DNA from 2 places in the Isoalcanivorax pacificus W11-5 genome. Region 2 is predicted to be linked to the other one. Evidence: predicted binding sites of a transcription regulator. Region 2 holds the regulator's gene; the other holds the start of a gene.
The links. The regulator LexA, encoded in region 2, represses DNA repair genes until DNA is damaged. The targets are predictions, from matches to a motif close to TACTGTNTANNTANACAGTA.
Positions count from the first base shown of each region.

Region 1 (7,411 bases), 1.5 Mb from region 2:
CTGGCCACCGACCAGGATCACGTCGGTGATTTTGCCTGGCTGCAGGCCGGCGTCTTTCAGCGCGGTGCGGCACGGCTCCAGCGAACGGTTGACCAGGTCTTCCACCAGCGACTCGAGTTTCGCGCGGGTCACTTTCACCACCAGGTGTTTCGGGCCGGTGGCGTCTGCCGTGATGTACGGCAGGTTCACTTCGGTGTGTTCGCCGGAGGACAGTTCGATCTTGGCCTTCTCGGCGGCTTCTTTCAGGCGCTGCATGGCCAGCGGGTCACCGCCCAGGTCGATGCCGGAATCTTTCTTGAACTCGGCCGCCAGGAAGTTGATCAGCGCGAGGTCGAAGTCTTCACCACCGAGGAAGGTGTCGCCGTTGGTAGCCAGCACTTCGAACTGGTGCTCCCCGTCCACTTCCGCGATCTCGATGATGGACACGTCGAAGGTGCCGCCGCCGAGGTCGTACACGGCGATGGTGCGGTCACCACCTTTCTTGTCCATGCCGTAGGCCAGTGCGGCAGCGGTCGGCTCGTTGATGATCCGCTTCACTTCCAGACCGGCGATGCGGCCGGCATCCTTGGTCGCCTGACGCTGGGCATCGTTGAAGTAGGCCGGCACCGTGATCACGGCTTCGGTGACTTTTTCGCCGAGATAGTCTTCGGCGGTCTTTTTCATCTTTTTCAGCACCTGCGCGGAAATCTGCGGCGGTGCCAGCTTGTCGCCCTTGACTTCGACCCAGGCGTCACCGTTGTCCGCCTCGACGATCTTGTAGGGGACCATCTTGATGTCTTTCTGCACGACGTCGTCTTTGAACCGGCGACCGATCAGACGCTTCACCGCGAACAGGGTGTTGGTCGGGTTGGTCACGGCCTGACGCTTGGCGGACTGGCCGACCAGCGTTTCGTCGTCCGTGTAGGCAATCACGGAAGGCGTGGTACGGGCGCCTTCGCTGTTCTCAATCACTTTGACCTTGTCGCCTTCCATGATGGCGACGCAGGAGTTCGTGGTACCCAGGTCAATACCGATAATCTTGGCCATTGTCTCTTTCTCCTCACACACCGTGGCAGGCCCCCTCAGGCGACCGGCCGCGACTGAACGGTTTGATTGGCTATATTGTGGTCATCAACCCCGTTTCAAGAGGGGTTATTCGCCTTTTGCCACCACCACCCGCGCCGGGCGCAGCAGGCGGCCATTCAGGGCATAGCCCTTTTCCAGCACGTCGATGACGCTGTTCGGCGCCGCGTCCGGGTGCGGCACCATGGCCATCGCCTCGTGCTGCTCCGGGTTGAAGGCGTCGCCGCGCGGATCGATCTGCTCGATGTTGAAACGCCCGAAGACGTCCAGCAGCACTTTCAATGTGAGCTGGGTGCCTTCGCGGGCCGGCGTCAGGGCCTCGTTGTCGGCATCCAGCGCCGCCAGCCCGCGCTCCAGTGAATCGGCCACGGTGATCACCTCACCGGCGAACTTCTCCACCGCGAACTTGTGCGCGTTGGCAACTTCACGCTCCACACGGCGGCGTACGTTCTGTATCTCGGCCTGGGCGCGCAGATCGGCTTCTGCCAGGGCCTTGCGGGTCTGTTCCAGCTCCGCGCGCAACGCCTGCACCTCTGCCTCCGGCGAGGGCTGTTCCGCCGCCTGCTCCACCGCCGCCTCGACCACGGCCTCGGCGTCGCGCTGCGCCTGGCTCACGGCGTCTTCCGGCGGGGTCTGTTCACTGCCCGGATTGTCGTGTGATTTGTCCTGCTCACTCATGGGTCACTCCGCAGTTCAAGCGGGCACCAGGCGGCCCGCCATTGGAAAGGTGGCAACAATATGGGAACGGGCCCGGAGGATTCAAGGCCGAAAGGCCGCTCAGAGCTTGCCGAGCGTGGCCGAGAGGATGCGCGCGGTGATATCCACGGTGGGGATCACCTTCTCGTAGTCCATGCGCGTGGGGCCGACCACTGCCAGCACACCCACCGTGCCGGCATTGGCCTGATAGGGCGCGGACACCAGCGAACATTCGTCGAACACCTGATAGCCAGCCTCGCGACCGATGAAAATCTGCACGCCGTCGGCATGCACGCTGCGCTCCAGCAGGTGCAGGATGTCGCGCTTGCGGTTGAAGGCATCGAACAGGTCACGCATGCGATCGAGGTTGTCGGCCTGGGCCATGCCGAGCAGGTTGGCCTCGCCGGACACCACATAATCACCGCTGCTGGCCTCGTCGCCTTCCTGATGCAGCGCCTTGGCCGCCACGTCCATGGCAGTCTGCATCAGCGCGTCCATCTGGTCCTTGTCGCTACGCATGGTCGAGAGCAGCCCGTCACAGATCGCGTCCAGGTTGCAGCCGGCGTAGGTGCGGTTGATGTAGTTGGCGGCCTGTTTCAGCTCGGTGTCGCTGTAATCGCGGTCGGTGTGGATCACGCGGTTCTGTACTTCGGCGCGGTTCACCACCAGCACCACCAGCACGCGGCGCTCCGACAGCGGCAGGAATTCCACCTGGCGCAGCGTGGTGACTTCACGGCGCGGCACCACCACCACGCCGGCCATGCGGGTCAGCTCCGCCAGCGCCCTTGAGGCCCGCGTGACCAGCTCCTGCGGCGACTGGTCCACGTCCAGCAGATGCTCCAGTTCCTTTTTCAGAGCCCCGGCGCGCGGCTGGTTCATCGGCGCGGAGCGCAGCAGGGCATCCACATACATGCGGTATCCCAGCTCCGTCGGGACGCGGCCGGCGGAGGTATGCGGGCTGTACAGCACGCCGATGTCCTCCAGCTCCGCCATCACGTTGCGGATGGTGGCCGGGCTGACCGACAGTGAACCGGACGACGCCAGCGTCTTCGAGCCCACCGGCTGACCATCGCGGATATGGCGCTCCACGAGCGCCATCAGCAGGCGTTGTTTGCGTTCGTTCAGTTCGAGTTCGGCCATGGCGTGAGTATGGGGGCGACCACAATATCTTCAAAGAGCCGTGTTATAGCCAAGCCGGCGGCCGGCGACAACGCCGGAAGGGCTTATCAAGTCACGATGAATTGCCTATCATCCGCATAACTGGCCTTACGGACAGTAACCATTCACCTCAAGGACAGGCCCCAGCCGAGGCGCCCCATGCTCACACATCTCAGCGTGCTCAACTTCGCCACCGTCGACAGCCTGGAGCTGGAGCCAGCCCGTGGCCTGACCGTGATCACCGGCGAAACCGGGGCCGGTAAATCCGTGATCATCGACGCCCTGGGCCTGGCCCTGGGCGAGCGCGCCGACAGTGCCGTGGTGCGGCCCGACTGCGAACGGGCCGAAGTGCAGGCCACTTTTGATCTGCGCGGGCATCCGGCGGCACGCACCTGGCTGGCCGAGCGCGAACTGGATAACGGCGAGGAATGCATGTTGCGCCGCACCGTGCGCCCGGACGGCCGTTCCCGCGCCTGGATCAACGGCAGCCCGATGCCGTTACAGGAGGTGCGCGAGCTGGGCGACATGCTGATCAGCGTACACAGCCAGCACGAGCATCAGGCGCTGCTGCGCCGGGAAGTTCATCGCAGCCTGCTGGACAGTTTCGCCGGCGCCGGTGACCTGGCCGAGACCCTGCGCGAGCACTGGCGCGCCTGGCACAAGGCCCGCCGGGCGCTGGACGAGGCCATGGCCGCGTCGCGCGAGCAGCACGAGCGCGAGGAGTTGCTGCGCTTCCAACTGGAAGAGCTCGATGCGCTGGCCCTGGGCGAAAACGAACTGGATGAACTGGAAGGCGACCAGAAGCGCCTGGGCCACGCCGAAGAGCTGATCCGCCTGTGCCAGCAGAGCCTGGCGCTGCTGTTCGAACACGAAGAAGGCACCGTCAACGACCAGCTCGGGCAGGCACTGAACTGGCTCGGCGACGCCAGCAGCGAAGACCCGGCCCTGGGCAATATCTTCTCCACGGTGGAATCGGCCCGCCTGCAGGTGGAAGCCGCCGCCGATGACCTGCGCCATTACCTGGACCGCCTGGACGTGGACCCGGAGCGACTGGCGCAGGTGGACGAGCGCCTGAGCCAGGTCTATACGCTGGCGCGCAAACACCGCGTGCGCCCGGAAGAGCTGTACCAGCGCCACCAGCAACTGCGCGAGGAAGCGCACACGCTGGCGCACTATGACGAGCACCTGGCCGGCCTGGAAGCTGCTGAAAAACAGGCCCGCGACACCTACGACCACAGCGCCCGCGCGCTCAGCGAGCGGCGCCGCAGCAAGGCCGGCGAACTGGCCAGCGGCGTGATCAGCCATCTCAAGGCGCTGGGCATGCGCGGCGCACGCCTGGACGTATCACTCACCGCCACCGAGCCCGGCCCGGACGGGCTGGAGATCGTGGAATTCCTGTTTACCGCCAACCCCGGCCAGCCGCTGCGCCCGCTGGCGAAAGTCGCCTCCGGCGGCGAGCTCTCCCGCGTCAGCCTGGCGATCCAGGTGATCTGCGCCAAGGTGCTGACCGTACCCAGCCTGGTCTTCGACGAGGTGGACGTGGGCGTGGGCGGCGGCGTGGCCGAGATCGTCGGCCGCCTGCTGCGCGAACTCGGCGAGCACGCTCAGGTGCTCTGCATCACCCACCAGCCCCAGGTGGCCGCCCAGGGGCACCAGCACTGGCATGTGCACAAGAAGCAGAGCAAAACCAGCACCCACACCCGCATCCAGTCGCTGACCATGGAGCACCGCACCAGCGAGCTGGCGCGCATGCTGGGTGGGCTGGAGATGACCGACTCGACGCTGGCGCATGCCAGGGAGATGCTCGAAAAGGCACAGGCCTGACGGACCTGCACCCGGAACGAAAAAGGCCCCGTTCAGGGGCCTTGATCAGTGTTGCAGGCAGCCTACTTTTTCTTCTTCGGCCGCACGTACAGCACCAGCGAGTGCTCCACCAGCTCGTAGCCGTGCTCTTCGGCAATCATCTTCTGGCGCTTTTCGATCTCCGGATCGAGGAACTCAACCACCTTGCCGGTATCCAGGCACACCATGTGGTCGTGGTGGCCTTCGTCCGCCAGCTCGAACACGGCCGAGCCGCCCTCGAAGTTGTGGCGCATGACGATGCCGGCCTGCTCGAACTGGGTCAGTACGCGGTACACGGTGGCCAGCCCCACGTCTTCACCGGACTCCATCAGGGCTTTGTAGATGTCTTCAGCGCTCATGTGCCGCTCAGCGGCGGCTTCGAGCTGCTGCAGAATCTTCACTCGGGGCAGGGTGACCTTCAGGCCAGCCTTGCGTAGGTCCTGGTTATCCAACGTCCTATCTCCTTGCGCGGTGGGCGGGAACCTTGTGTCCCGAGAGCAAGTCTGTATTATCGCCCGAACTTATGCGAAATCCAAAAGTGATGCCATCCATTCTGCCTATCGCCCGAATCGCACCCGCTGGCGTGCTGGTCCTGGCCCTCGTCATCAGCGGCTGCAGCGCGCTGCGTTTTCCCGGGGTCTACAGGATCGACATCCCGCAGGGCAATTTCGTGACAGAGGACATGCTCGGCCAGCTTGAGCCCGGCATGACACCGGATCAGGTCCGTTATGTGCTGGGCCAGCCGACCCTGATCGATCCCTTCACACCGGACGCCTGGTTCTATCCGATGGTGTACCAGCCCGGCCGTGGCAAAAAAGTGGAACAACGCATCGTGGTGCACTTCGACAATGGCGTCTACGCCTGGCACGAAGGCGAAGTGATCGAGGATTTCCGCCGCAAGGTCACCGGCCAGCAGGATCTTGAGTTGCAGGAGCGCCTGCGCCAGCAGGAGCGTGAGCGCGATAGCGCCCCGGGGGCGCCGGCCAGCGCAGAGCCCGGTGTCAACGAACCGGGCGTGCCCTCGATGTAATCATCCGTCCGCACCGGCCTGCCGCGGCGTCTTGCGCGCGCGGGCCTTGCGGGTTTCCTTCGGGTCGATGATCAGCGGCCGATAGATTTCCACCCGCTCACCGTCATGCAGTACGCGCTGTTTCGGACTGGCTTCGGCCTGACCGAAGATGCCCATCGGCGAACGCGCCAGATCCAGCCCCTCGAAATGCTCACCGATACCCGACTCCCGCGCCGCCTCGTACATGGTGGTCCCGACCGGCACCTGCAGGCTGATCAGTTTTTGTTTATGCGGCAACGCGTAGGCCACTTCCACACGGATCATGCCCTCGCTCATTGCGGCGCCTCTGTGGTGAGAGGCACCTCATTTTGCGCCTGCGGCGTGGCGGGCGCCTCTTCCACCACCGGCTCTGCCGGCACCGCTTCATCGGCCGGTGCCAGCGCCTGCCAGAGCGAGAACGCGAACACCAGAATCAGCGCCAGCGGCGCAAACACCCGCACCATCGCACGCCAGACCATGTACAGGCCAAAGCTCTTCATGGCCAGCTCCTTGCGCGCCTGGGTCTCTTTCATGATCCAGCCGGCAAAAATGGCAATCAGCAGGCCGCCCACCGGCAGCATGATGTTGATGGTGAGGAAATCCATCAGCCCGAAGAAGGTCTTGCCGAACAGCGTGTAGTCCGCCAGCACGTTGAACGACAGCGCCGAGCCGATGCCGAGCGTCCAGGCCAGCAGGCCGACCAGGATGGCCGCCTTCGGCCGGCTGAAGCCCTTCTCCACCAGCCAGGCCACCGGTGGCTCGGCAATGGAAATGGACGATGTCCAGGCCGCGCACACCACCAGCACAAAGAACAGCGTGCCGAACAGCATGCCCAGCGGCATCTCGGCAAAGGCCAGCGGCAGCGTCACGAACAACAGCCCCGGCCCTTCACCCGGCGCCAGGCCATTGGCGAACACAATCGGGAAAATGATCATGCCGGCCACCAGCGCGACGAGGGTATCCAGCGCCGCCACGGCCAGCACAGTGCTGCCGATGGACACCGGTTTGCGCTGGCCACTGCGGGTCACAACCTCGCGCGGCATATAGGCACCGTAGGCCATGATGGCGCCCAGGCCGATGCTCAGGGTAAAGAAGGAATGGCCCACCGCCGCCAGCACGGAGGCGCCGCTGATCTTGGCTATATCGAAGGCAAACATGTACCGGAAGGCATCAGCGAAACCATCGCTGGTCAGCGCGTAGCCAAACAGCACCGCCAATAACGCGAACAGCAGCGGCATCAGGATGCGCACCGCCCGCTCGATACCACGGATCACACCAAAACCGACCACGAACATGGTCATGGCCATGAAAGCCGTGTGGCCACCCAGCACCAGCCAGGGGTTGGCCATCATGCCTTCAAAGGCGCCCTGCACTTCGACGGCGGAGGCGTGCACCAGCGCACCGGAGACCATCTCCCAGACATAAAACAGCGTCCAGCCACCGATCACCGTGTAGAAAGACAGCAACAGGAACCCGGACAGCGCGCCCAGCGCGCCGACACCGGCCCAGCGGCTGTTGACGCCGTTGTCCCGCGCCAGCTTGAACATGCTGTTCACCGGGCTCATGCCACCCCGACGCCCCAACATCACCTCGGCCACCATGATC
Region 1 covers NZ_CP004387.1:3,724,656-3,732,066, forward strand. The annotation lists gene dnaK (molecular chaperone DnaK) at 1-1,026, opposite strand, end outside; gene grpE (nucleotide exchange factor GrpE) at 1,132-1,740, opposite strand; gene hrcA (heat-inducible transcriptional repressor HrcA) at 1,840-2,898, opposite strand; gene recN (DNA repair protein RecN) at 3,076-4,740, shown strand; gene fur (ferric iron uptake transcriptional regulator) at 4,803-5,210, opposite strand; gene S7S_RS16710 (outer membrane protein assembly factor BamE) at 5,300-5,788, shown strand; gene S7S_RS16715 (RnfH family protein) at 5,789-6,103, opposite strand; gene S7S_RS16720 (sodium-dependent transporter) at 6,100-7,411, opposite strand, start outside.
Region 1: a site for LexA is predicted at 3,017-3,036, ahead of recN (DNA repair protein RecN). Genes of this name have one in related genera too.

Region 2 (7,411 bases):
CACACCCACGTAGCCGTTGATATGGTCGGTACGGCCTTCGCGCCAGCCGTTGATCCAGCTTGAGCGGGACATGAGGGCATCGAATGGGCAGAGATCCTGGGATTTGCCATGTAAGCCGGCATGGTAGCCTCGAGAATAAGCGCGGTTGGTCCGATCGCGTTTCTGTCTTTTCATCTACTGTTCCCCTTTCCTGGTAGCAGTAATCCAAGTGAAAGCTGAGGCGCATGAAGGCTTGCCCGGAGAGGCCGGGCGGGAGGCCGTCATGGCGATGTGTGCGATTCCAGTATGGGAACGCAGCACGGGCAGGTCGAATATCGAGTTGTCATATGCCGGTGCGTGGTTAGGCATATGCTGAATAACCGGTGTTCACTCAAGATTGATTGAAGCGCTATTCAACTACTTGCAGCGGATTTGTTATGGAATTTGTCATTACCTGCATGCCTGGCCTGGCGCCATTGCTGCAACGCGAACTGACCGGCCTCGGCCTGGCGACGACGGAGCAGGGCGGCGCTGCGGTACGGCTGGAGGGCGGGGTACAGGCCGCGATGCGTGTATGCCTCTGGTCCCGCGTGGCCGAGCGTGTACTGCTGCCCGTGGCGCGGCACGAGGGGGCTCCGGAGCAGGCCGCTGATGTACTGGCGCAGGTGTTTGACTGGGCCACGCATACGCGGGATGTACGGCGTCTCCATGTACGGGTGGACCACGAACGTGGTGTGCGTGGGGATAACCGTGTCACCCGCAGCCGTTTTTTGCGTCAGGCACCGACCGCCATGGCGCCGTCGGACCAGGCTGCCGGTGCGCTCTGCCTGCGCATGAGCGTGGGCGAGACGCACAGCGAGCTGTTCGTGGATTTCAGTGGCGAATCCCTGCAGCGGCGCGGCTACCGTCTTGAGGGAGGCCTGGCGCCGCTGCGCGAGACGCTGGCAGCGGCGATGCTGATCGCTGCAGGCTGGCCCGGTGACGGTACCCCGGTACTGCTGGACCCTTTCTGTGGCAGCGGCACGCTGCTGGTGGAAGCGGCCGGCATGCTGTTACAGCATGCCCCCGGATTGCTGCGGGATGAATATGGCTTGCTGCACTGGCCGGGCACCGACCTCAGCGTGTGGCGAGAACTGCGCGATGAAGCACAGGCGGCCAGGCGTGAACCGCCGCCGGGCCTGTCGTTGAAGGGTTTTGATGCTGACGCATCCGTCCTGCATCAGGCGCGTGCCAATGCCGAGCGCGCTGGCGTCGGCGCGCTGATTCATCTGGAACGTCGAGAACTCGGTGCGCTGCGTGCACGGGATTTTGCCGGTGATAAAGGCCTGGTCGTGACCAATCCGCCCTGGGGCGAGCGGCTGGAGGAACAGCAGCGTGCCGGCTGGCTGTATTATGCGCTCGGCCAGGTGCTGGGACGTCTGGCGCCGCACTGGCACGCGCTGGTGGTGGCGAGCCAGGTCGAAGCGCTGGACCGCAGCGGGATGCAGATGCTGGAAAGCTGGCGCGTGCGCAACGGCCCGATGCAGGTCTACCTGCGGCGCATGACGCCGCAGCGCAAAGTGCCGCCACCGCCATTGCAGGTAGTTGGCGAAGCGGCCTTTGATGTGCCGGAACCGGCCCAGGCGCTGGTGAACCGGCTGCGCAAGAACAGCAGGCAGTTGCGGCGCTGGCTGGACCAGTCCGGCGTACAGGCCTATCGGCTGTATGACCGTGATCTGCCGGAGTTCAATTTCTCCATTGATATTTACGGCGACAAGGCACTGGTGCAGGAATACGCGCCGCCGAAGACCATCGACGAACAGGCCGCCGCACAGCGGCGCACGCTGGCGGTGAGCGCGGTACGCGCGGCGTTGGGGGTACACCGCGAACAGGTATTCCTGCGCACCCGCAGCCAGCAGAAAGGCAAGGGCCAGTACCAGAAGCTGGATCAGGGTAGTGACTATCATGTGGTCACGGAAGGCGAAGCACGGCTGCTGATCAACCTGCGCGATTACCTCGACAGCGGGTTGTTCCTGGACCATCGCCCGATGCGCCTGCGGCTGGGTGAGGAAGCGCGCGGCAAACGGTTTCTCAACCTGTTCGGCTACACCGGTGCGGCGTCTGTGCATGCGGCACTGGGAGGCGCCTCGCGCACAGTGACTGTGGATGCATCACGTCGCTACCTGGACTGGGCCGGCTGCAATCTGGCCGCGAACGGGTTTGGCATGCGGCAGCATGAACTGGTGCGTGCCGATGTCCGGCAGTGGGTGGAGGACACGCCGCAGCAATTTGACCTGATTTTTTGTGACCCGCCGACGTTCTCGAACAACAAGAGCCGGGATGATTTTGTCGTCCAGCGCGACCACGGTGATCTGATCCGTGCCTTGATGAAGCGGCTGGAGCCCGGCGGCACGCTCTATTTTTCCTGTAATTTCCGTCGCTTTGAGCTGGAGGAAAATATTCGCCGCTGGTATGTGGTGGAAGATATTACGCGCTGGAGCATTCCGCCGGATTTCAGTCGCAACGAGCGCATTCACCATTGCTACAGGATTACCCACGGCCATGAAGATTGAGCTGCTGACCACGCTCGGTTGCCATCTGTGCGAGCAGGCAGAAGCCCTGCTGCGGCAGGCACTGCCGATGGCGCAGATCGAGAAGATTGATATTGCCGAGGAGGATGCGCTGATCGAAGCGTACGGTGAACGCATCCCGGTGGTGCGCTATGCCGGGCGTGAACTGGACTGGCCGTTCGGATTGCTGGATGTGAGGGAGCGGTTGGTGCGCGAGTAATGCACCGGCGTGATGGAGCGGGATCCACCTACAATGCAACCCCGAACATCCGGCAGCTGTTCCGGTAAGTGGCGTCGGCCACCTGCTGCACGTCCTCTCCCCGGCATTCGGCGAGCCGCTTCACAATCCACGGTAGCAGCGACGGTTCATTGCGTCCTTTGACGGGCGGTTTTTCCGGCAGGTCACGGGGCAACAGATACGGGCCGTCGGTTTCCACCAGCAGGCGATCTGCGGGGATGTTATGCACCAGCGCCTGCAGCGTACCGCCGCGCCGTTCATCGCATAACCAGCCGGTGATGCCGATGTGGCAATCCATGTCCAGATAATCGAACAGTTCCCGTTGCGTGCCGGTAAAACAGTGCACCACGGCATCGGGGAGCTGATCGCGCTGTTCACGCAGAATAGGCAGAAAGCGCGCATGCGCATCGCGCTGGTGCAGAAAAACCGGCTTCTGTTGTGTGACGGCGAGTGCCAGTTGCGCGGCGAAGGCCTTTTCCTGCATGGCGCGGGGAGAAAAATCGCGATTGAAATCGAGCCCGGTTTCGCCAATGGCCCGTACCTGTTCAGCGCGGGTGAGGGCGTCGAGTTCACTGAGCAGGGCCGGCGTGAACGCGCTGGCCTGATGAGGGTGCAGGCCAGCGGTGCAGAACAGCGTGTCATGTTGCCGTGCCAGTTCCAGCGCCTGCCGGCTGCTGTCCGCGTCGGTCCCTGTGATCAGTTGCCAGCGCACACCCACCGCGCGGGCGCGTTCAAGCACGTCATCCAGATCAGGGCGAAAGCGTTTGTCGGTGAGGTTGATACCGATATCGGCGAGCGGGTGTGTCATGGGGCGTGTGTGGGTCCGGTCTGTGTGTGCAGGGCGTCGTGCAGGGCGTCACGCAGGGTATCACGCAGGGTGTCACGCAGAGTATCGACCCGGCGTCGATTGGTGCCGAAGTCGTAATATCCCACACGCGAGGCCGAGCGTACCTCAACCCGGCCATCGTCGTGCAGATAAAAGTCCACGTCATCGGTAAAGCGCAGCAGGCGGGTCGTGAATGTCGCGTGCAGCCTGCGTTCATCCGGCTGTGTCCAGGTGACGCGGGGCAGGTTGTCCAGCATGGTGACCAGTGCTGTTCTGGCGCTTTCCATGGTGTCGCCGGCCTGCAGGGCAGGCACAGCATGCCGCGCATTGTCGGCGAGGCTGGACACACAATTGGGGGACTCAGGGCAGGGTGGGAGCAGCGGCTCTGCCACGGCCTTCGCTAACGAGGCCGTGCAGAGCAGAAGGACAGCCAGCCGTGCCTTACACCGCATCGCGGATCAGGCCGACGAACACGCCCTCGATGACCAGTTGATCCGGTGACACACGAATCGGCGTGTAGTCCTCGTTGGCGGGCATCAGGGTGGCGCCCTGCGGGCTCAGCTTGAGGGTTTTCACGGTCACGTCGTCGTCCAGCCGGGCGACCACGATCTGGCCAGACCGGGCGACGCTGGTCTTGCGCACGGCAATCAGGTCACCGTCAAAAATGCCGGCATCCTTCATGCTGTCGCCCTGGACGCGCAGCAGATAGGTGGGGCGCTGCCGGAACAGGCCCTGCGGTACCGGCACGCTGCGTTCGACGTTTTCCACTGCCTCGATCGGCACCCCGGCGGCGACGCGGCCGATCACCGGCAGTTCATCATCCGGCCACAGGGCGGCGTTCAGCAGCTGGATGCCGCGCGAGCGATCATTGTGCAGCCGGACACAGCCCTTGCGCTCCAGTGCACGCAGGTGGTCCGATGCGGCGTTCTTGGACTGGAACCCCATCAGCTCGGCCAGCTCGGCCCGGGTCGGTGCCATGCCGGTGTCGTTCTGGAACTGACGGATGCAGTCGAGTACCTGTTGCTGACGAACTGTAAGCTTCTCGCTCATAAGCCTGTCCTCATGCGTTGACTGGATGCTAGCACAGCCACTGTCGAAATGAACAGTGCCTTTTGATCAGCCCCGAGGCGGAACGCACCGGTCATCAGGAGAGGATGGATGGCGTTGAACAGGCCTGCCGCAGGTCATAGGATTTGCCCCCGGATCAGTGGCAGACTTGTCGGGTGTGCACGCGTGTACGAATGTCTCGCTGTGATTCCGGCCGGCTCCGATATAAGTAATCCTAATCAACGGGTTAGCTTATAAAGATTGCGCCGGGCCACGCCACGTGGGGCGGGGCAGTGTGATCCGGTTCGCAGAGTGATCTGTGATGTACGCAGCATGCCGGCTGTGCGACGCATTGGGGTTGTGGCGGAACAGCGTGGTGTGCCAGCGGTGATTGCCGTCACTTGGTCAGGTGGCGGTCCTGAAAACCCGGGGGGGTTGAACACAGTGGTAATGAAAGCAGTGGAACGTGCCATCTACACGCCGGATCGCATCCGGCGTCTGGTGTCTGGCGTGCCGTTCTTCAATGAAATACTGCGGCAGGATGCGGCCCAGTTCGATGTGCTGCTGGAACGTTGCGAATTGCTCGAGGCGGGCAGCGGCGATGTGGTGATTCGCCAGGGGGGCAGCGACAGCGGCCTGTACTTTCTGTTGCGTGGCCAGCTTGCGGTGCTCGCCGACGCATCGCCCGGGCCGGGCACAGCGCCGAAAGTGCTCAATCATATTTCTCCCGGCGAAGTGTTCGGCACCTTGTCGATGCTGCGTGATACGCCGCGCACTGCAACGATCTGTGTCGATGCGGCGACACGCGAAGCGGTGCTGGCGCGGATCGATTTTGTCTTCTTCAGCAACATCACGGATTTTTCCGTGTTCACGCTGCCGACCAAGCTGGCCTTCTATCACATGGTGGTGCACAACATCCGCTGGACGCTGGAAGTGAACCGCATGCAGGAGCCTCACCACGAGGTGGTGTCGCTGCTGCGCAAGGTGCCGGTCTTCAGCGGCGAACGGGGATCGCAGGCGGAACTGGTGGCGCTGCATCAGCAGGCGCACATACTGGCCGATCTGCTGTGCCGCTGGAACGGTACGCCGGCATCGACCGGCGCGCTGGGGTAGGCCGGGCCGGACGCGCTGCAACAGGCTGGCCTCAGCTGCGCCGGATTTTCACCGCCAGGACATCACAGTGCGCACCGGGCACCACGCCTCGGGCGGTGGAGCCGAGCAGCAGGGCCAGGCCGCTGCGGGTGTGGCTGCCGATCACGATCAGGTCGGCGCACAGCACATCGGCCTTTTCCTGAATGGTCTTTTCGATGGACCCGAGTTCCACATGGACCCTGTCCGGGGGAATGGAGAATTCGGTCGCATAGCGGTTCACGTTCTCCCGTGCCTGGTCCATCAGGCTGCTTTGCAGTTCGGTGACGTCCATCGGCACGTCGGCGCCATACGCCAGCGCCAGCGGCTCGATCACGTGCAGCAGGTGCAGACGGCCGCCGCCGGTGCAGGCGATGGAGAGTGCGCGGGTCAGGATATGCCGCGATTCCTCGCTGCCATCGATGGCGACCAGTACATCCCGGTAACTCTCACTCATCTGATGTCTCCCGCCGGCCTTTGCCCGGCATCAGGCCTGTCTCCACGACGTTTTCATCGGCTCCGCCATCATCTCAGTGAACGATTCCGCCTGTCCACATCCACGGAAGCTTGCCGTCCGGGGTGGCTGCGGTGGTATAAAGCAGCCGCGAGAGCACGCGGCATCGGCCGTGGCGGGGCCGCAAAGGCTGCCCGGCAGGTGCTGGCGAGGTGGTGCCTGGACAGGCTCGCCTTGACCTCGGCGGTGGCCGCTTGCGTAAATAGGCGGCCGCCGGACAGGAGCCGGCGGGTCGCGCCAGGGCAAATACCGGGCGCATAACCGAGAGCTGAGTGCAGAAAACTGATGGCCAAATCGCTTGTGATTGTTGAGTCGCCGGCCAAGGCGAAGACCATTAACCGCTATCTGGGCGACGATTTCATCGTCAAGTCCAGCGTGGGCCACGTGCGTGACCTGCCGGTGAGTGGCGGCGCCAAGAGCAGCCCCAGTGAGCGGGCCAAAGAGGCGGCCTACACCCGCTCGCTGCCGCCAGAGGAGCGCGAGCGCTACAAGAAAAAGAAGGCCCGTGACCAGTTGATCAACCGTATGGGTGTCGACCCGGAGCGGCAATGGGCGGCGCAGTACGAGATCCTGCCTGGCAAGGAAAAGGTGATCGACGAGCTCAAGCGTCTGGCGGCAAAAGCCGACCGCATCTATCTCGCCACCGACTTGGATCGGGAGGGGGAAGCCATTGCCTGGCACCTGCGCGAGGTGATCGGTGGTGACGACACGCGGTTTGATCGCGTGGTGTTCAACGAAATTACCCGCAAGGCCATTCAGGAAGCCTTCAAGCAACCCGGCAAGCTGGACATGCCGCGCGTGGAAGCACAGCAGGCGCGCCGCTTCCTCGACCGGGTGGTGGGCTTCATGGTGTCACCGCTGCTGTGGGACAAGATTGCCCGGGGCCTGTCCGCCGGCCGGGTGCAGTCGGTGGCCGTGGAGCTGGTGGTCGAGCGCGAGCGTGAAATCCGCGCCTTCCAGCCGGAAGAATACTGGGAACTGCATACCGACACGAAAGCACCGAAAGGCGAGCAGGTGCGACTGGAGCTGGCGCGTTACGCCGGCGAGCATTTCCGCCCGAACAACGAAACCGATGCGCGGCGTCACGAAAAGGCACTGCGCGATGCCGGCAAGCTGGAAGTGGTGGCGCG
Region 2 covers NZ_CP004387.1:2,258,860-2,266,270, reverse strand. The annotation lists gene rmf (ribosome modulation factor) at 1-174, opposite strand, end outside; gene rlmKL (bifunctional 23S rRNA (guanine(2069)-N(7))-methyltransferase RlmK/23S rRNA (guanine(2445)-N(2))-methyltransferase RlmL) at 417-2,531, shown strand; gene S7S_RS10275 (glutaredoxin family protein) at 2,521-2,748, shown strand; gene S7S_RS10270 (TatD family hydrolase) at 2,777-3,574, opposite strand; gene S7S_RS10265 (DUF1499 domain-containing protein) at 3,571-3,984, opposite strand; gene lexA (transcriptional repressor LexA) at 4,034-4,642, opposite strand; gene S7S_RS10255 (cyclic nucleotide-binding domain-containing protein) at 5,090-5,752, shown strand; gene S7S_RS10250 (universal stress protein) at 5,784-6,224, opposite strand; gene topA (type I DNA topoisomerase) at 6,567-7,411, shown strand, end outside.